Linked DNA regions of Methylovirgula sp. 4M-Z18. The protein of the gene in region 1 interacts with the protein of each later gene in a pairwise test. Links are inferred from orthologs where the notes say so. Each region holds a gene or a part of one and is shown in the gene's direction. Other genes may lie near its edges. The genes, in order: V9T28_RS19990 and V9T28_RS12535.

What was found.
Region 2: the proteins of V9T28_RS19990 (region 1) and V9T28_RS12535 interact in binary tests that used the Escherichia coli proteins (3 or more experiments, as listed by UniProt). The link is inferred for Methylovirgula sp. 4M-Z18 from one-to-one orthologs.

The regions. Positions count from the first base shown.
Region 1 is NZ_CP149574.1:4,334,392-4,344,205, reverse strand. The notes cover bases 1,987-5,507. They hold V9T28_RS19990 (2-oxoglutarate dehydrogenase E1 component), read left to right. Parts: upstream 1,987-2,346; coding sequence 2,347-5,307; downstream 5,308-5,507. Other genes in these bases: odhB (2-oxoglutarate dehydrogenase complex dihydrolipoyllysine-residue succinyltransferase), read left to right, coding at 5,371-5,507; V9T28_RS19995 (DHCW motif cupin fold protein), read left to right, coding at 1,987-2,302. In the rest of the region: sucC (ADP-forming succinate--CoA ligase subunit beta), read left to right, coding at 1-1,072; sucD (succinate--CoA ligase subunit alpha), read left to right, coding at 1,072-1,956; more of V9T28_RS19995, read left to right, coding at 1,961-1,986; more of odhB, read left to right, coding at 5,508-6,624; V9T28_RS19980 (hypothetical protein), read left to right, coding at 6,734-7,009; lpdA (dihydrolipoyl dehydrogenase), read left to right, coding at 7,057-8,472; V9T28_RS19970 (hypothetical protein), read left to right, coding at 8,576-9,112; V9T28_RS19965 (tyrosine recombinase XerC), read right to left, coding at 9,120-9,814. UniProt on the Escherichia coli protein: E1 component of the 2-oxoglutarate dehydrogenase (OGDH) complex which catalyzes the decarboxylation of 2-oxoglutarate, the first step in the conversion of 2-oxoglutarate to succinyl-CoA and CO(2).
Region 2 is NZ_CP149574.1:2,697,697-2,706,942, forward strand. The notes cover bases 2,518-5,470. They hold V9T28_RS12535 (ABC-F family ATP-binding cassette domain-containing protein), read left to right. Parts: upstream 2,518-3,027; coding sequence 3,028-4,914; downstream 4,915-5,470. Other genes in these bases: ndk (nucleoside-diphosphate kinase), read right to left, coding at 2,518-2,557; V9T28_RS12530 (hypothetical protein), read right to left, coding at 2,868-3,029; V9T28_RS12540 (N-acetylglutaminylglutamine amidotransferase), read left to right, coding at 5,334-5,470. Also shown: V9T28_RS12520 (molybdopterin-containing oxidoreductase family protein), read right to left, coding at 1-1,822; more of ndk, read right to left, coding at 2,135-2,517; more of V9T28_RS12540, read left to right, coding at 5,471-7,118; V9T28_RS12545 (CocE/NonD family hydrolase), read right to left, coding at 7,162-9,156. UniProt on the Escherichia coli protein: Genetic data indicate it may be involved in ribosome assembly or function.

The DNA.
Region 1 (9,814 bases):
GGTGGTGAAAAGCCAGATCCACGCCGGCGGCCGCGGCAAGGGCAAGTTCAAGGAAGCGTCGGCCGGCGACAAAGGCGGCGTGCGCCTCGCGAAAAGCGTCGATGAGGTCAAGACTTTCGCCAGCGAGATGCTCGGCTCCACGCTCGTGACCGTGCAGACGGGTCCGGCGGGCAAGCAGGTCAACCGCCTTTATATCGAAGACGGCTCCGACATCGAGAAGGAATTCTATCTCTCCATTCTCGTCGACCGCGCCACCTCGCGCGTCGCGTTCGTCGTCTCCACCGAAGGCGGCATGGATATCGAGGAAGTTGCCCATCACCATCCGGAAAAGATCGTGACCTTCTCGGTCGATCCCGCGACCGGCATCATGCCTCATCACGGCCGTCTGGCCGCCAAGGCGCTCGGCCTCTCCGGTGATCTTGCCAAGCAGGCCGACAAGCTCGTGGCGCAACTCTATACCGCCTTCGTCGCCAAGGATATGGCGATGCTCGAGATCAACCCGCTGATCATCACCAAGCAGGGGCAATTGCGCTGCCTCGACGCGAAAGTGTCGTTCGACTCCAACGCGCTCTACCGGCACCCCGACGTCGTCGCGCTGCGCGACGAGACGGAGGAAGATGCCAAAGAGATCGAAGCCTCCAAGCACGACCTGAATTACATCACCCTCGACGGCACGATCGGCTGCATGGTCAACGGCGCCGGCCTTGCCATGGCGACCATGGACATCATCAAGCTCTATGGCGAAGCGCCGGCCAACTTCCTCGACGTCGGCGGCGGCGCCAGCAAGGAGAAAGTGACGGCGGCCTTCAAGATCATCACCGCCGATCCGAATGTGCAGGGCATTCTGATCAACATCTTCGGCGGCATCATGCGCTGCGACGTGATCGCGGAAGGCGTGATTGCGGCGGTCAAGGAAGTCGGCCTGCAAGTGCCGCTGGTCGTGCGGCTCGAGGGCACGAATGTCGAATTGGGTAAGAAAATCATTGCGGACTCCGGCCTCAATGTCATTCCGGCAGACGATCTCGACGATGCCGCGCAGAAGATTGTGAAAGCCGTGAAGGAGGTTCGCTAATGTCCGTTCTGATCGACGCAAATACCAAAGTCATCACCCAAGGTTTCACCGGCAAGAACGGCACGTTCCATTCCGAACAGGCGATTGCATACGGCACCAAGATCGTTGGCGGCACGTCGCCCGGCAAGGGTGGTTCGCGGCATCTCGGCCTGCCGGTGTTCGACACGGTGATGGAAGCCAAAGACGCGACTGGCGCCGATGCGTCCGTCATCTACGTACCGCCGCCGGGGGCGGCGGATGCGATCTGCGAAGCGATCCAGGCGGAAATTCCGCTCATCGTCTGCATCACCGAAGGCATCCCGGTCGAGGACATGGTGAAGGTGAAGCGGGCGCTGTCCGGCTCCAAGTCGCGGCTGATCGGCCCGAATTGCCCTGGCGTCATGACGGCCGGCGAATGCAAGATCGGCATCATGCCGGGCAATATTTTCAAGCCCGGCAATGTCGGCATCGTCTCGCGCTCCGGCACGCTGACCTACGAAGCCGTGTTCCAGACGACGCAGGAAGGCCTCGGCCAGACGACGGCGGTGGGCATCGGCGGCGACCCGGTCAAGGGCACCGAATTCATCGACGTGCTGGAGATGTTCCTCGCCGACGAAAAGACCGATTCGATCATCATGATCGGTGAAATCGGCGGCTCCGCCGAAGAGGACGCGGCGCAGTTCCTCGCCGACGAGGCGAAGCGCGGCCGGAAGAAACCGGTCGTCGGCTTCATCGCCGGCCGCACCGCGCCTCCCGGACGCCGTATGGGCCATGCCGGGGCGATCATCGCCGGCGGCAAAGGCGGCGCCGAGGACAAGATCGCGGCGATGGAAGCCGCCGGCATCCGCGTCTCGCCGTCGCCCGCAAGGCTCGGCAAGACCTTGGTGGATGTGTTGAAGGGATAATGAGATGCGAATGACCGACATCGCCTTCAACGTGGTCGACTGGGAGCAAGTTGGTGCAACCCGGCACGCGGGCGATGCCGGTCATGCTGTGTGGCGTACGCGGGTGTTTGGTCCGGAAGGCAACCAGATCCGCGTGCGGATGGTCGAATATACGGCAGGGTATGAAGCCGATCACTGGTGTTCGAAAGGTCACGTCCTGTTCTGCCTCGAGGGCGAATTGGACACGGTGCTGGCTGACGGGCGCACATTCAAGCTGCTCCCCGGCATGTCTTACCAAGTGGCTGATGATGCTGAACCGCATCGTTCAAGCACGGCGATCGGCGCCAAGCTGTTTATCGTTGACTAAAACATATTTGCAGGTGGAAGAGCCTGCGAACAAAGGGTGTAACCATGGCACGCCAGGATCAAAACGAAGCGCTGCTTTCGACATCATTTCTTTACGGTGCCAACGCGGCTTATATTGAAAATTTGCAGGCCCGCTATGAGGCCGACCCGAATGCGGTCGAGCCGGCGTGGCGCGAATTTTTCGACGCACTGAACGATGACCGCACCGCGGTCGAGAAATCCGCCAAGGGCGCGTCGTGGACGAAGCCCAACTGGCCGATTCATGCCAATGGCGAATTGGTGTCCGCGCTCGACGGCAATTGGCCGCAGGTCGAGAAGATGCTGACCGACAAGGTCAAGGCGAAAGCGGCTGCGAAGGGCGCGGACATATCCGCCGCCGATGTGCTGCAGGCAACGCGCGATTCGGTACGCGCCGTGATGATGGTGCGCGCCTATCGTATGCGCGGCCATCTCTACGCGAACCTCGATCCTTTGGGCCTCGAGCCACAGAAGGATCATGAGGAATTGCATCCCTCGTCTTATGGCTTCTCCGAGGCCGATTGGGACCGCAAGATCTTCATCGATAACGTGCTCGGTCTGGAATATGCGACGATCCGCGAAATGCTCGGCATTTTGCGCCGCACCTATTGCAGCACGATCGGCTTCGAGTTCATGCACATCAGCGACCCTGCGGCCAAGGACTGGCTGCAGCGCCGCATCGAGGGGCCGGATAAGGAGATCTCCTTCACCCGCGAGGGCAAGCGTGCGATTCTCTCGAAGCTCGTCGAGGCCGAAGGCTTCGAGAAATATCTCGACGTGAAATTCACCGGGACCAAGCGCTTTGGCCTCGACGGCGCGGAATCGCTGATTCCGGCGCTGGAGCAGATCATCAAGCGCGGCGGCCAATTGGGCGTGCGCGATATGGTGCTCGGCATGGCGCATCGTGGCCGGCTCAACGTGCTCACCCAGGTCATGAACAAGCCGCATCGCGCGCTGTTCCATGAGTTCCGCGGCGGTTCGTTCGCGCCCGACGATGTGGAAGGCTCGGGCGACGTGAAATATCACCTCGGCGCCTCGTCGGACCGCGAGTTCGACGGCAACAAGGTGCATCTGTCGCTCACCGCCAATCCCTCGCATCTCGAAATCGTCAATCCGGTCGTGCTCGGCAAAGTGCGTGCCAAGCAGGATCAGTTGAGCGACATCTCCGAGCGCTCGAAAGTGCTGCCGCTGCTGCTGCACGGCGATGCGGCCTTCGCCGGCCAGGGCGTCGTGGCGGAATGTTTCGGCATGTCGGCCATCAAGGGCCATCGCACCGGTGGCTCGCTGCATTTCATCATCAACAACCAGATCGGCTTCACGACCTATCCGCGCTACTCGCGCTCGACGCCCTATCCGTCGGATGTGGCCAAGATGATCGAGGCGCCGATCTTCCACGTGAACGGCGACGATCCGGAAGCGGTGGTGTTCGCGGCAAAAGTCGCGATCGAATTCCGCCAGCAGTTCCACAAGCCCGTCGTCATCGACATGTTCTGCTATCGCCGCTATGGCCATAACGAGGGCGACGAGCCGGGCTTCACCCAGCCGCTGATGTATCGCAAGATCCGCAGCCTGAAGTCGACGCTGGAGCTTTATTCCGAAAAGCTGGTTGCGGAAGGCGTGGTCACCGCCGGTGAAGTCGACAAGTTGCGCGCCGATTGGCGGCAGCGGTTGGAGGCCGAGTTCGAAGCGGGGCAAGCCTATAGGCCCAACAAGGCCGATTGGCTCGACGGCCGCTGGGTCGGCTTGAAATCGGCGAACGAACTCGTCGAAGACGACCGGCGCGGCCAGACCGGCCTCGACATCAGCAAGCTCAAGGAACTCGCGCAGAAGATCACCGAAGTTCCCCCGACCTTCCGCGTGCACAAGACCATCGGCCGCTTCCTGGAGAACCGCCGCAAGATGGTGGAGACCGGCGAGGGCATCGATTGGGCGATGGCCGAGGCCTTGGCTTTCGGGTCGCTCGTCGACGAAGGGCACCGCGTGCGCCTGTCCGGTCAGGATTGCGAGCGCGGCACGTTCTCGCAACGCCATTCGGTGCTGATCGATCAGGAGACGGAAGCGCGCTACGTGCCGCTCAACCACATCCGCGACGGCCAGGCGCGTTACGAGGTCATCAATTCGATGCTCTCGGAAGAGGCGGTGCTCGGGTTCGAATACGGCTATTCGCTGTCCGAGCCGAACGCCCTGACCTTGTGGGAAGCGCAGTTCGGCGATTTCGCCAATGGCGCGCAGGTCCTGTTCGATCAGTTCGTGTCGTCGGGCGAACGCAAATGGCTGCGCATGTCCGGTCTCGTGTGCCTGCTGCCGCACGGCTATGAGGGCCAGGGGCCGGAACATTCCTCGGCTCGGCTCGAGCGCTATCTGCAGATGTGCGCGGAAGACAATATGCAGGTGGCGAATTGCTCGACGCCGGCCAATTACTTCCACATCCTGCGCCGGCAGCTCAAGCGCGAGATCCGCAAGCCGCTGATCCTGATGACGCCGAAGAGCCTGCTGCGCCACAAGCGCGCCGTCTCGACCCTCGACGACATGACGGTCGGTTCGTCCTTCCACCGCCTGCTGTGGGATGACGCCGAATCGCACAAGGGCGAGAAGATCAAGCTCGTGAAGGACGAGAAGATCCGCCGCGTCATCCTGTGCTCGGGCAAGGTCTATTACGATCTTTACGAGGAGCGCGAGAAGCGCGGCATCGACGACGTTTATATCCTGCGCGTCGAACAGCTCTATCCGTTCCCGGCGAAAGCCCTGGTCAATGAATTGTCGCGCTTCAAGAAGGCCGAGTTCATCTGGTGCCAGGAAGAGCCCAAGAACATGGGAGCCTGGAGCTTTGTCGAACCGCTGCTCGAATGGGTGCTCAATCAGATCGGCAGCAAGGTCAAGCGCGCGCGCTATGTCGGACGTCCGGCCTCCGCCGCGACCGCGACCGGCCTGATGTCGAAGCATCTCGCCCAGCTCAAGGACTTCCTCGATCAAGCCTATGCCGAATAAAACGGCCGGCGCGCAACCCGCGCCGGTTTTTCTTCAAAGATAGACATATCGAAAGTTATCATCATGACCGAAATCCGTGTTCCAACTCTGGGCGAATCCGTCACCGAGGCGACCATCGGCCGCTGGTTCAAGAAGATCGGCGAAGCCGTGAAGGCCGACGAGCCCGTGCTCGAACTCGAGACCGACAAGGTGACGTTGGAAGTCAACGCGCCCGCCTCGGGAACGCTGGCCGAGATCGTCGCCAAGGAAGGCGAGACGGTCGGCGTCGGCGCGCTGCTCGGCCAGATCGGCGCAGGCGGCGCTGCAGCGGCCGCGGCCCCCGCCGCAAAGGCTGAGGCTCCGGCGCCGAAGGCGGAAGCCCCGGCCCCTGCCGCGAAAGCCGAAGCTGCCGTGGCCGCAACTTCGATGCCGCCCGCGCCGTCCGCGGCCAAGCTCGCCGCTGAGAGCAATATTGCGGTTGCCGATGTCGCCGGCTCCGGCAAGCGCGGCCAGGTGCTGAAGGGCGATGTGCTCGCCGCCATTGCGAGCCCAAGCGCGCCGGTCATCGGCCAAGTGACTTTGCCGCCGGCCGCTCCTGCGCCGGTGAGCGTCCGCGCGCCCTCCGCGCCCGACGATGCCTCCCGCGAAGAGCGCGTGCGCATGACGAAATTGCGCCAGACTATCGCCCGCCGCCTCAAGGACGCACAGAACACCGCCGCGATGCTGACGACCTTCAACGAGGTCGACATGACCGAAGTGATGGCCCTGCGCACCAAATACAAGGACGTGTTCGAGAAGAAGCACGGCGTGAAGCTCGGCTTCATGAGCTTCTTCGCCAAGGCCTGCACCCAGGCGCTCAAGGAAATCCCGGCGGTGAACGCCGAGATCGACGGCACGGATCTCGTCTATAAGAACTATTATCACGTCGGCATCGCGGTCGGCACCGACAAGGGCCTTGTCGTGCCGGTGGTGCGTGATGCGGATCGGCTCAGCCTGGCGCAGATCGAGAAGACGATCGGCGATTTCGGCAAGCGCGCCCGTGACGGCCAGCTCAAGCTCGAAGAGATGCAGGGCGGCACGTTCACGATCACCAATGGCGGCATCTACGGCTCGCTGATGTCGACGCCGATTCTGAACGCGCCGCAATCGGGCATTCTTGGCATGCACAAGATCCAGGAGCGGCCGATGGTGATCGGCGGCAAGCTCGAAATCCGCCCGATGATGTATCTGGCGCTCTCCTACGACCACCGCATCGTCGACGGCAAGGAAGCGGTCACCTTCCTGGTGCGCGTCAAGGAAGCATTGGAAGATCCGGCGCGGCTTGTCTTGGATCTGTGATTGTACTTTAGTCGACTGCGGGTCGTTTCGGCGCGCAGTCGACATGTGCTGTGCTGCGCGCGGATCGGCGCATTGGCCTGTCGCGAAAGAACACCCTGGGGAGACTTCCATGCGTTCGTCTTTTCTCGCTCTTGCGCTTCTGGGTCTTGGTCTCGGTCTGTCGGGGTGCGTCGCCACTGTGGAGGTGCCGCCCAATTCGGACGCCAACGATGATGCCATCTGCCGCAGCTACGGCGAGACCCCGAAGACGAAAGAATACAAGCAGTGCCGCTACGATCTGCGCCATGCGCGCATGGGCGGCGCGCCCTATTATTACGAGCCGGCCTATTTCTACCCCGGCCCCGCCTATTGCCGCGAAACCTATTGGGGCGTGCGCTGCTACTGACCCCCCGCGCCTTTCGCGCGCAGCCTTCTCGCGTTTGGAGTTGAATGATGTCTGCCTATGATCTTGTGGTAATCGGTTCCGGCCCCGGCGGCTATGTCTGCGCCATTCGCGCGGCGCAACTCGGGCTCAAAGTGGCCGTGGTCGAGAAGCGCAAGACCTTCGGCGGCACCTGCCTCAATATCGGCTGCATTCCGTCGAAAGCGTTGCTGCACGCATCCGAATTGTTCGATGAAGCGGCGCACGGCTTTGCGCCGCTCGGCATCGTCGTCGATACGCCGAAGCTCGATCTTATCGCGATGATGAAGCACAAGACCGATACGGTGAATGCGAACGTGCAGGGCGTCGCCTTCCTGTTCAAGAAGAACAAGATCGAGAGCTATATCGGCACGGGCGCCATCGCGGGCGCCGGCAAGGTGAATGTCACCGGCGAGGACGGTAAGGTGAGGGAACTCGAGACCAAGAACATCGTGATCGCGACCGGTTCCGATGTCGCCAAATTGCGCGACAGGGACGGCAATTTCATCCCGATCGACGAGAAGATCGTGATTTCATCGACCGGCGCGCTCGAACTCGACAAGGTCCCGGCCCATATCGTCGTCGTCGGTGCGGGCGTCATCGGCCTGGAGCTCGGCTCGGTCTGGCGCCGGCTTGGCGCCGAGGTGACGGTGATCGAATTCCTCGATCGCATTTTGCCCGGCATGGACGGCGAAGTCGTCAAACAGGTCCAGCGCATGCTGGAAAAGCAGGGCATCAAATTCCGCCTTGCCTCGAAAGTGACCGGGGTCACCACCTCTGCCTCCGGCGCGGATGTGACGTTCGAACCGGTCGCCGGCGGCGCGGCGGAAACGTTGCAGGCCGAGCGCGTGCTGATCGCGACCGGCCGCACTCCCTATATCGAGGGTCTCGGCCTTGAGGCGGCCGGGGTCGCCACCGAGCGCGGGCGCGTCGTGATCGACGAGCATTTCGCCACCAACGTGCCTGGCATCTATGCCATCGGCGACGTGGTGCGTGGACCGATGCTGGCCCATAAGGCCGAGGACGAGGGCGTCGCGATCGCGGAGATGCTCGCGGGCCAGCATGGCCATGTGAATTACAACGTCATTCCGGCGGTCGTTTATACCTCGCCGGAGATCGCGTCCGTCGGCAAGACCGAAGAGGACCTCAAGGCGGCGGGCATTGCCTACAAAGTCGGTAAATTCCCCTTCACGGCCAATGGCCGCGCCCGCGCGATGCGCCACACGGACGGCTTCGTGAAGATCTTGGCCGATGCTGCGACCGACGCAGTGCTCGGCGCGCATATCGTGGGCTTCGGCGCCGGCGAAATGATCCACGAGGCGGCGGTGCTGATGGAATTCGGCGGTTCGTCCGAGGACCTTGCTCGCACCTGCCACGCCCATCCGACCATGTCGGAGGCGGTGAAGGAAGCAGCCATGGGGGTCGAGAAGCGCTCGATCCATATTTGAGCGGAATGGACCGCGGCCCGCAAGGCCGCAGTCTGTTCAGACCGCCCCGTCAATCTCGCCACAATTCCTGCTATAGTGCGGGCGACCAAAATTGGGGCGATTGATGCGTGCGATTAAAAAAGCGCTGTGGCTGGCAACGGCTCTTATCTTTCTCGGCCTCTCCTGGCTGTGGGACCACCTGCATCCGATCATTGGCTGGTTCATCGCCATCCTGCCGCTGGAGGGGCTGAAGCGGCGGGTCGCCGCCTTCATGGAGACCCTGCCGCCTTATCCGACCCTGCTGATCTTTCTCATCCCGCTGCTGTTGCCGGAGATTTTCAAGATCGCTGCCATTTGGCTCGCGGCGCATCACCATTGGCTTTTTGCCGGCGGCGTTTACCTTTTTGCCGAGATCGTGCGCTACGGCCTGATCGCTTATCTGTTCACCATGTGCCGCGACAAGCTCTTGTCGATCGGGTGGTTCAAGACGCTCTACGAATGGGTCATGAAGGCCCACGCATGGGCGCATGAGCAGACCGCGCCGATCAAGGCGTGGATCAAGACCGCGCTGCAATACGAGGGGCTCACCAATAGCCACCATCATTCGCTCTGGCGGCGGCTCGTCGCGCTGTGGCGCTACACACGGACGCGCCGGGCGTGAGGCTGGATCATCGGCCGCGCGGATGGGCGGCGCGATAGGCCGCCAGCAGCCGGGCCGAATCCACCGCCGTGTAGATCTGCGTCGTCGAGAGCGACGCGTGGCCAAGCAATTCCTGAATTGTGCGCAAATCGCCGCCGTTCCCTAAGAGATGGGTCGCGAAGGAATGGCGCAGGGCGTGCGGGGTTGCGGTATCGGGCAGGCCGAGCGCACCGCGCAGCCGCTGCATGGCAAGCTGAATGATGCGCGAGCTGAGCGGTCCGCCCTTTTGCCCGACGAACAATGGCCCATCCGGCTTCAACACATAGGGGCAGAGCGCAAGATAATCCTCGACCGCCCGGCGCACCGGCGCGATGACGGGCGCTGCGCGCTGCTTGCCGCCCTTGCCGAGCACGGTGACGGCATCGATCTCCCCGACCGGCGCCGCCGCCCGCGTGATCCCCAGGGCTTCGGAAATGCGCAAGCCCGCGCCATAGAGCAGGGCGAGCACGGCGGCGTCGCGCGCCAGCACCCAGGGTTCGCGCTCTTCCCCGGCGCGCGTGTCGGTCTGCGTCACGCGCCGGGCGGCTTCGGCGGCCAGCGGCTTTGGCAGGCTGCGGGCGATTTTTGGTGTGCGGACGGCGGAGAAGGCGGACACTTTTGCCTTGCCTTCCCGCTCCAGATGCCGGGCGAAAGACCGGATGCCGGACAATATACGCATCAGCG
Region 2 (9,246 bases), 1.6 Mb from region 1 along the record:
CCGGGCGCCGCTCTTGCCGCAACGACGTGGGCGTTTCGGTGAACGTGCTGTTGAGGAAATTGCGCGCCGGCGATGTCGTCAGTTTGAACGGATAGGCTTCGGTCGCCGCTTCGTTCACCGCCCAATGGTCGGGCAGCGTCGGCATCTCTTGCCATGGCCCCATCAGGCCGTCGTTGCTGAAGGGAACCTTGGCCCAGACCGGCTTGAAACGGAATTTGCCGTCCGGCCAGCCGAACCCGGTCAGATAATGGGCCTGCTCGAATTTCGGCTGACAATCGATCCATTTGGAGGCTTCGAGGTTGGCAAGCGTGCCCCAACCAGACTTCTGCAGCGTCTCATCGACAATCTCGCGCGGGCTCATGTCAAAGCCCGGATGGCTCGCGCCGACCCGTTGGGCCAGATCGCAAATGACCTCGTGGTTGCTGCGGCATTCGGCCGGTGCGTCGATTAGCTTGCCGCCGAAGGCAATGTGCTGGTGACCGCCGCCGGAATAAATGTCGTCATGCTCGAGGAACATGGTCGCCGGCAAGACGATATCCGCCATTTTCGCCGTGTCGGTCATGAATTGCTCATGCACGGCGACGAAGAGATCCTCGCGGGCGAAGCCCTGTTTCACCAGCGTCTGATCGGGCGCGACCGAGACCGGATTGGTGTTCTGGATCAGCATGGCCTTGACCGGCGGCCCGCCTTTCAGCGCCCCCGGATCCCCGGTCAGGATCGCGCCGATGCGCGACTGGTCGAGCATGCGGACCGAACGGTCCAATCGATCGAGCCCCTCGTTCAGGCTCGTCCGCCAATGGAAGATGCCACTGTTGCTGTGAAAGGCGCCGCCGCCCTCATGCTGCCAGGCGCCCGTCACCGCGGCGACGCAGCTTGCCGCATGCATGTTCACGACGCCATTGCGCTGCCGCGAAAATCCGTAGCCGAGGCGGAAGAACGTCTTCTTGGTCGTCCCGACCAGCGTGGCGAACGCCTCGATCTCGTCAACGCTCAGGCCGGTGATCGCCGATGCCCATTGTGGGTCTCGCGTGGTGAGGTGCTGCTGCAGTTCGCGCGGTGCGTCGGTGAATTTCTCAAGATAATCCCAATCCGCGAGCCCGTCGCGAAACAGCACGTGCATGACCGCGCAGGCGAGCGCGCCATCGGTGCCGGGCCGCAGAATCAACTTCAGGTCGGCCTGCTTCATGGTCGGCGTCTCATAGACGTCGATCACGACGATCCTGGCGCCCCGCTCCTTGCGGGCCCTTGTGGCGTGGGTCATCACATTGACCTGGGTTGCCACCGCATTGGTGCCCCAGATGACCACGCAATCGGACTTCGCCATTTCGCGCGGATCCGGCCCGCGCAAAAAGCCCGTTCCGGCGATATAGCCGGGCCACGCGCCATTAACGCAGATCGTGCCGAAGAACCGCGAATATTTCTTCACGTGGGTCAGGCGGTTGATGCCATCGCGCATCACTCGGCCCATCGTGCCGGCATAATAATAAGGCCAGACAGATTCCGCCCCGAAGTCGCGCTCGGCCGCATGGAACCGCTCGGCAATGGTAGCCATCGCCTCGTCCCAACCGATCCGCTCGAATTGGCCCGAGCCTTTCGGCCCAATGCGCTTCATCGGGTACAATAGGCGGTCCGGATGGTGGATACGCTCCGCATAGCGAGCCACTTTGGCGCAGATCACACCCGCCGTATAAGTCTGATCCTCGGCGCCATGCACCCGCCCGATCCGCTGGCCGTCGATGACCTCGACCTCGAGCGAACAGGCCGAAGGGCAATCGTGCGGGCAGACCGACGGGCGGCGGGTGATCTTGGCTTGGACGTTCATGCGAGCCTCAACTCTTCCTGATATATTATCCTGATCAGTTTTCGTCTGAGAAGACCAATTGAAGTTTCTGATGAGTTCTAACTCGCTATGTTATTGTTGTATTCCGGAATGCGGCCGTGATGCATATGGCCGCTGAGCTAAACCGGCTTATGCGGCGCGGACAAAAATATAGCCAACCGATGCCCTCAGCATCTCAGCTCAAGCGCCCCTCCACCCACACGCTCGCAATCTATGGAAAACGCACTGCGCCTTCCATAAAAAACGCCGCCCGCAATGCGGACGGCGGTTCTATACCACGAAACGGTATCAGCCTTAGCCGACGATCTCGTTGCCAGCGAACCACTGCGCGATTTCGACCGCGGCGGTCTCGGGCGCGTCCGAACCATGGACGGAGTTTTCGCCCATGTTGAGCGCGAATTCCTTGCGGATCGTCCCGGCGTCGGCCTTCTCCGGATTGGTCGCGCCCATCACCTCGCGATAGCGGGCAATAGCGTTCTCGCCTTCGAGAACCTGGACCACGACCGGCGCAGCGCTCATCTGCTCCACCAGCTCACCGAAGAACGGGCGCTCTTTGTGCACGGCGTAGAAGGTTTCGGCCTGGGTGCGGGTCATGTGAACCCGCTTCTGCGCCACGACGCGCAGGCCTGCCGCCTCGATCTTGGCATTGATCGCGCCGGTCAGATTGCGGCGGGTGGCGTCGGGCTTGATGATCGAGAACGTGCGCTGAGTGGTCATGCAGGATCCATTGGTTGGAGCAAAAGGCCGAACGAACGTTCGGACCGGAAAGGGTGCGGCTATATAGCTGCGCATCGGCAAGATCGCAAGCAAAGGGGCGGCCGAAAGCCGCGAGCGCCATCGTTTTGGTGAAGTTCCAGGGCGTCCGTCCCTTCGGCGTGACGGACGGCGGCGCCGATGAGCTTGGTCAGCGCCAGAGGAACGATCGCGACGGCTGGGCCGATGGCCAAATCCTCAGCGGGCGTTGTCCCTCCCCGCCCATTGAACAACAGTACTAGAATAGCATACAAAAATACACAGAATTAATATCTTAAACAAACTTATTAATGTAAAAATTCAACACTTCACCGGCCGAATTACGCATTTCGCGCGAGACCTGAGGAGAAGAAACCCGACCACCTATCCCGTCGCGCCTCCCCGCCTGCACCAAGGCCTTGCCTTCCGCGGCCCGGCGCGTCAAAAGCTCGCTCATGCTGATCCTCTCCGACATCACCTACCGACTCGGGCCGCGCCTGTTGTTCGACAAGGCCTCCGCCGCCATTCCCGCCCGAGCCCGCGTGGGGTTTGTCGGCCGGAACGGTGCCGGCAAGACCACGTTGTTCAACATGATTTCCGGTGACCTGTCGCCCGAGAGTGGCGAAGCGACACCGCCCAAGGGCCTGCGTCTCGGCCGGGTCGAGCAGGAAGCGCCCGGCGGCCCGCAGACCCTGATCTCCTTCGTCCTCGATGCCGACAAGGAGCGCAAGGCGCTGCTGGCGGAAGCCGAGACGGCCAAGGATCCGCACCGGATTTCCGAGATCCAATTGCGCCTCGTCGATATCGATGCCCATTCCGCGCCGGCCCGCGCGGCCGCCATCCTGGACGGTCTCGGCTTCGATCATGACGCGCAGCAGCGCAGCCTGTCGGAATTTTCGGGCGGCTGGCGTATGCGTGTCGCCCTCGCCGCGGTGCTGTTCTCGGCGCCCGACCTGCTGCTGCTCGACGAACCGACCAATTACCTCGATCTCGAAGGCACGCTCTGGCTCATCGATTATCTGGCCCATTATCCGGCGACCGTTCTGGTGATCTCGCATGATCGCGACCTGCTCGACGCGGTGTGCGACCACATCCTGCATCTCGATCAGGGCCGCCTCACCCTGTGGCGCGGCAATTATACCCAGTTCGCCCAACTGCGCGCCGAACAGCAGGCGCTCCTGGTCAAGGCGAAAAAGAAGCAGGACGATCACCGCAAGCACCTGCAGGATTTCGTCGACCGTTTCAAGGCGAAAGCCTCCAAGGCCCGGCAGGCGCAATCGCGCGTCAAGATGCTCGCCAAGATGGAGAATATCGATCTCATCGTCGATCAGGACGTGCTGCCGTTCCACTTCCCCTCGCCGGCCAAGCCGCTCTCGCCGCCCATCGTCACGATGGACGGCGCAAGCGCCGGCTATGGCGAGCGCAAGGTCCTGTCCCATCTCAATCTGTTCATTTCGGATGACGACCGGATCGGCCTTCTGGGCTCCAACGGCAACGGCAAATCAACGCTCGCCAAATTGATCGCCGGCCGCCTTGAGGCGATGGGCGGCAAGATCGTCCGCGCGACGAAGCTCGATGTCGGCTTTTTCGCCCAGCACCAGATCGACGATCTCGACACCTCCGGCACGCCCTACAGCCATATCGCGCCACTGATGAAGGATCAGAGCGAGGCGCGCATCCGCACCCGGGCGGCGCAGATGGGATTTCAGGGCCAGAAGGCAGACACGCCGATCACCCAGCTTTCGGGCGGCGAAAAAGCCCGGCTGCTGATGGGCCTCGCGACCTTCCACGGGCCGCAATTGCTGATCATGGACGAACCGACCAACCACCTCGACATCGATAGCCGCTCTGCCCTAATCGAGGCGATCAACGCCTATCAGGGTGCGATCATCCTCGTTTCGCACGACCGCTATCTGCTTGATGCCTGCGCCGACCGCCTGTGGCTGGTGGCGGGCGGCACCTGCAAGCCCTTCGACGGCGACATGGACGATTACAAAAAGATCGTCCTGAGCAAGTCCGAACCCGCCGGCAATGGCAGAAAGACGAAACCGGAGGCCGGGCGCAACGCAGAGCCGGACGAGACGGCGCGCCGGGACAATGTCTTGTCGAATAGGGAATTAGGTGCGCTCCGCCGCAAGCTCGCCGCGCTGGAAGAGCGGATCGCGAAATTCGAGACGCTGCGGGGCAAGATCGACGCGGCGCTGGCGGAGCCGGAAACCTTCGTCAAAGAGCCGGCAAAAGCAGCGGAACTCTCGCGTCAGCGCGCCGAACTCGACAAGGCGCTGGCGGCCGCGGAAGAGGAATGGCTGCTGGTCAGCGCTGAACTAGAGGGCGTTTCCTAACGCTTTCTAAAGATTTCGATACATGCAACCGCCTTATTGAATCGTATTGCAATAATATAATTTTCCAAAAATCGCGCGCCTTGCCCGATTGACGCCCAATTTGCTGTCTACAAAAAGGGCACATGGATTGTATTCGCGGTTCCCACTCGTCGCGAATTGGCAAGAAATGGCCTAAAAACGGGGGTATTTCCTTCTTGAGGCCTGATCCATATCCCTCGCGACGCACGGCATCGGTGGGAATGCTATGCGAATGTTTGCACTGCCGCCTTGGCGGGTGCTTGTGATGAGGCTGCCTGCAGCCCCGATCCGCTAACCCTACGATCGACGCTTCGAAGCAAGAATACGATGTTCGATAGTCCATACGCAGAGAGGTCTTGCGGCCGTAGGTTCATTTCTCCCAGCCAAAATTGGAGGTTACTGTGTGCGGAATTGCCGGCCAGTATCAATTTGGCGCGCAAGACGCGTCGCCAGCAGATTTAGAACGTGTGAGCCTGCATCAACGCTCGCGCGGCCCCGATGCCCGCGGCATCTTCAGCATCAACAATATGGCGCTCGCCCACCGGCGGCTTAAGATTTTCGATCTCAGCGAGCGGGCGGCGCAGCCCATGGTCGATCATGGCTTGGGCCTCGCCCTCACCTTCAACGGCGAAATTTACAACTTCCTCGAATTGCGGCGCGAACTCGAAGGGCTCGGTTACGTTTTCGTTTCCGACAGCGATACCGAAGTCGTGTTGAAAGCCTTTCACGCCTGGGGCAAGGCCTGCATCCGACGTTTCAACGGCATGTTCGCCTTCGCCATCTGGGATTGGGAAACCGAAAAGCTCGTCTTGGCGCGCGACCGCATGGGCATCAAGCCACTGTACTACACCAAGAAAGCCGACACGTTCGAATTTGCGTCGTCGCTGCCGGCGTTGCTGCAATTCAAGGGGATCGACACGTCGATCGACCGCGACGCCCTGTATTATTATTTGACCTTTCACGCAGTGCCTGAACCGCTGACCCTGCTCGCCGGCATCCGCAAACTGCCGCCGGCGACGATTTTGACCATCGATCCCGACGGCACGCGGCACGAAGAAACCTATTGGCGCCTGCAGATCAACGAGGAACGGGCCGATCACACGCTCACCGTCAAGGATTGGCTCGCCGCCACCGAGGAAACCTTGTCCAAGGCAACGCAGCGCCAGCTCGCGGCAGACGTGCCGACCGGCATCCTGCTCTCGGGCGGCCTCGACTCGTCCTTGCTCGTTGCGCTCGCGGCGCAGCGCAACAGCGCGGACCTGAAGACCTTCGCCATCGGTTTCGAGGAGGTGAACGGCCAGTCGGGCGACGAATTCGTTTATTCCGATCTGGTGGCCGAGCATTTCGGCACGGATCACACGCAGATTTTCGTACCCAATACGGATTTGAACGAAGCGCTTGCCGATTGCGTGAGCGCGATGTCGGAGCCGATGGTGAGCCACGACAATATCGGCTTTTATCTCCTGTCGCACGAGGTTGCAAAACACGTGAAAGTCGCGCTCTCGGGCCAGGGCGCCGACGAGATCTTCGCCGGCTACCATTGGTTCGAGAAGCTGGAGCAGGAACCGCCTGGACCGGCCCAGCGGTCGGCGCAAACGATCGCCGACACGGTCGCCGATCGCAGCTATGGGGAATACAAGCGTCTCGTCTCGCCGCATTTCCACAGCAACGAACATTCCGGCACGTTCCTCGAAAGCCTTGCGACGGCGAACGGCTCGCCCCATCCGATCGACAATCTCCTGGCCTACGAGAGCACCTTCGCGATGGCGAACGGGCCGCTCAGCCGCGTCGACAATATGACGATGGCCGCCGGGCTCGAGGCGCGCGTGCCGTTCCTCGACGACAAGGTGGTCGACCTCGCCGCGAGCATGCCGCTCGGGTACAAAATGGCGGATGGCGGCAAGGCGATCCTGAAGCGCCTCGGCCGCAAGCTTCTACCGAAGGCTGTCGTCGATCGCCCCAAGGGCTATTTCCCGGTTCCGGCCTTGAACCAGGTGCAGGGCAGAACGCTGTCGATGTTGCGCGGTGTGCTGTCGATCGACAACATTCGCAAGCGCGGCATTTTCAACGCGTCGGCGGTACAGAACCTTCTCGACAACCCGCTCACCCAACTGACGCCGGCCGGCGCCTCGAAACTCTGGCAAGTCGGTCTGCTCGAATATTGGCTGCAACGCCAGGGCGTTTGAGCCGAAAAGTTCAGGCGGACTTTTTCGTCCGCCTGAACTTACGTCACATGAAGTCGCGCGGCACTTCGCTGCTGAAGTCCTTGCAGAAGACTTCCGCCTCGCCCTCATAGGCGCGGACCGTGGCGCTGATGCGCCAATGGGTCTCGGTACAGGAGATGCTCGCCGTACTCTCGCTCCGCACCGACCAACCCGGTCTTTGCATCTCGCAGATCCAGCTCGACCGCCCCGTCATGGACAACGGGTCGTCCGGCGAAATCGACCAAACTTCGTCACGAACCTGCCGCGCCGCGAGGCCCGTCTCGGGATGTTCATTGAGCCCGGTATCTTCGTAGATACAATAATCCGTCCGGTGCGCGTTCAGATCACGGATGACCTTGCGCCGCGTCTCGCTCTGCTTGAGGTTCTTGTAGATCGGCAGCGGATTGGGATTGGCCGGCTGCGGCATGTCGAGCGCCTCAAACGCCCCAAGTAATGGCAGCCGAAGCTCCAGGCTCGCCTGGTCGAGCGTGAGGCCTGGATCGAATGGCGGCGGCAGGATCATCGGCCAATAGGCGGTGGAAAGAGCCAGGCGAATCCGATGTCCCTTGGCGAAGCGGTAGCCGCATGCATCGAGCACCAGGGTCACCTTGGCCTTGCCGTCCAGGCGCTCCGGCGCGGCATTGCCGTTGCGATGTGCGAGGTTAAGGACGCCGAAGGCAACCCGTGTCGCGGTCCCGTCTTGGTGAATGTCGACGAGACGGGCCGCCAAATTCGCCCATGGCGCGTCGCAGGAAACGGTGATCTCCAACACCGCCTGGCCGAGGCAATCGAGCGCCTCGTCGAGCCGCGGCGACTGGAAGACCAGCGACCCCGCATCGTCGATGCGCTGATCGCCCGCCATTTCCGCATCCGGCTTCAACGTGAAATACTCGCCCGACGCGGTGCCGGTATCGAGCGGCGATTTGAGATAGACGTCGCGCGCGGCGGTGTTCCCGGCGCGCGCGCCTGCACGCAGTCCCCCAGATTCGTCCGCATGAAACGCCTGAAACTGCGGCTTTTGCCAATGTTGCTTGGCCACCCAAAATCCAGGATCGAAATCGCGCCAGGCCGCGGGCTTCACCGCGTCAAGCACGTAGGCACGAACTTGCGGCAGCTCGTCCGCGCCGTTCTCCTCGCCACGCAGCCAGCGGTTCCACCACCGGATCGCTTCGTTCAAGAAGTCGGCGCGCGGCTTCGGCCAAGCAAAATGCGGGTACTTGTGAATCCAGGGCCCGATGATCGCTTTCGCCTTCTCGCCCAGCCCTTCGACCGCGCGCAGCGGCGTGTTGCGATAGCCGTCCGCCCAACCGGCGATGACGAGCGCCGGAACTTCGACGGCGGAAAAATCGTCGCAGATCGAGCCATGCCGCCAGAAATCGTCGCGCCGCTGATGGGCAAGCCATTCCTCCATGAAGAACGGCTCGTTGGCGAGTCGCTCCATCCACATGTCGCGCCAACGATCGCCGACCAGCACCGGATCGGGCGCGCGCGACTGATACGCCAGCATGGTCGCGGCCCAGGACAATTGCGCCGACAGGTGGCAGCCGTTCTTGTAATGAATGTCGTCGTTGTAGCGGTCGACCGTCGAAGCGATCGAAATCACCGCCTTGAGCGCCGGCGGCCGCAACGCCGCGACTTGCAGGCAATTGAACCCGCCCCAGGAGATGCCCATCATCCCGACCGCGCCATTCGACCAGCTCTGCGCGGCAATCCACGCAATCACTTCGCAGGCGTTGGCAAGTTCGAGCGGGGTATATTCGCCATCGATGACACCATCCGATTCACCCGAGCCGCGGATGTCCACGCGCACGCCGGCGATGCCCGCCGCCGCAAAAGACGGATAGGTCGATTCGTCGCGCACCGATGTCCCATCGCGCTTGCGGTAGGGCAAGAATTCGAGAACCGCCGGCACCGGATCGGCATCCGCGCCGTCGGGCATCCACATCCGCGCCGCCAGCCTTGTGCCGTCGCGCAAGACGATCCACTCGTTCTCAAGGACCTTGAAAGGCCGTCCGCTCATCTCCCACCCTCAATCCAAACACGAATGAAAAAGCGCGCGATACTGCATCGGCAATTGCTCCGTTGGCAACGGGCCGGCGCGGACGATCAG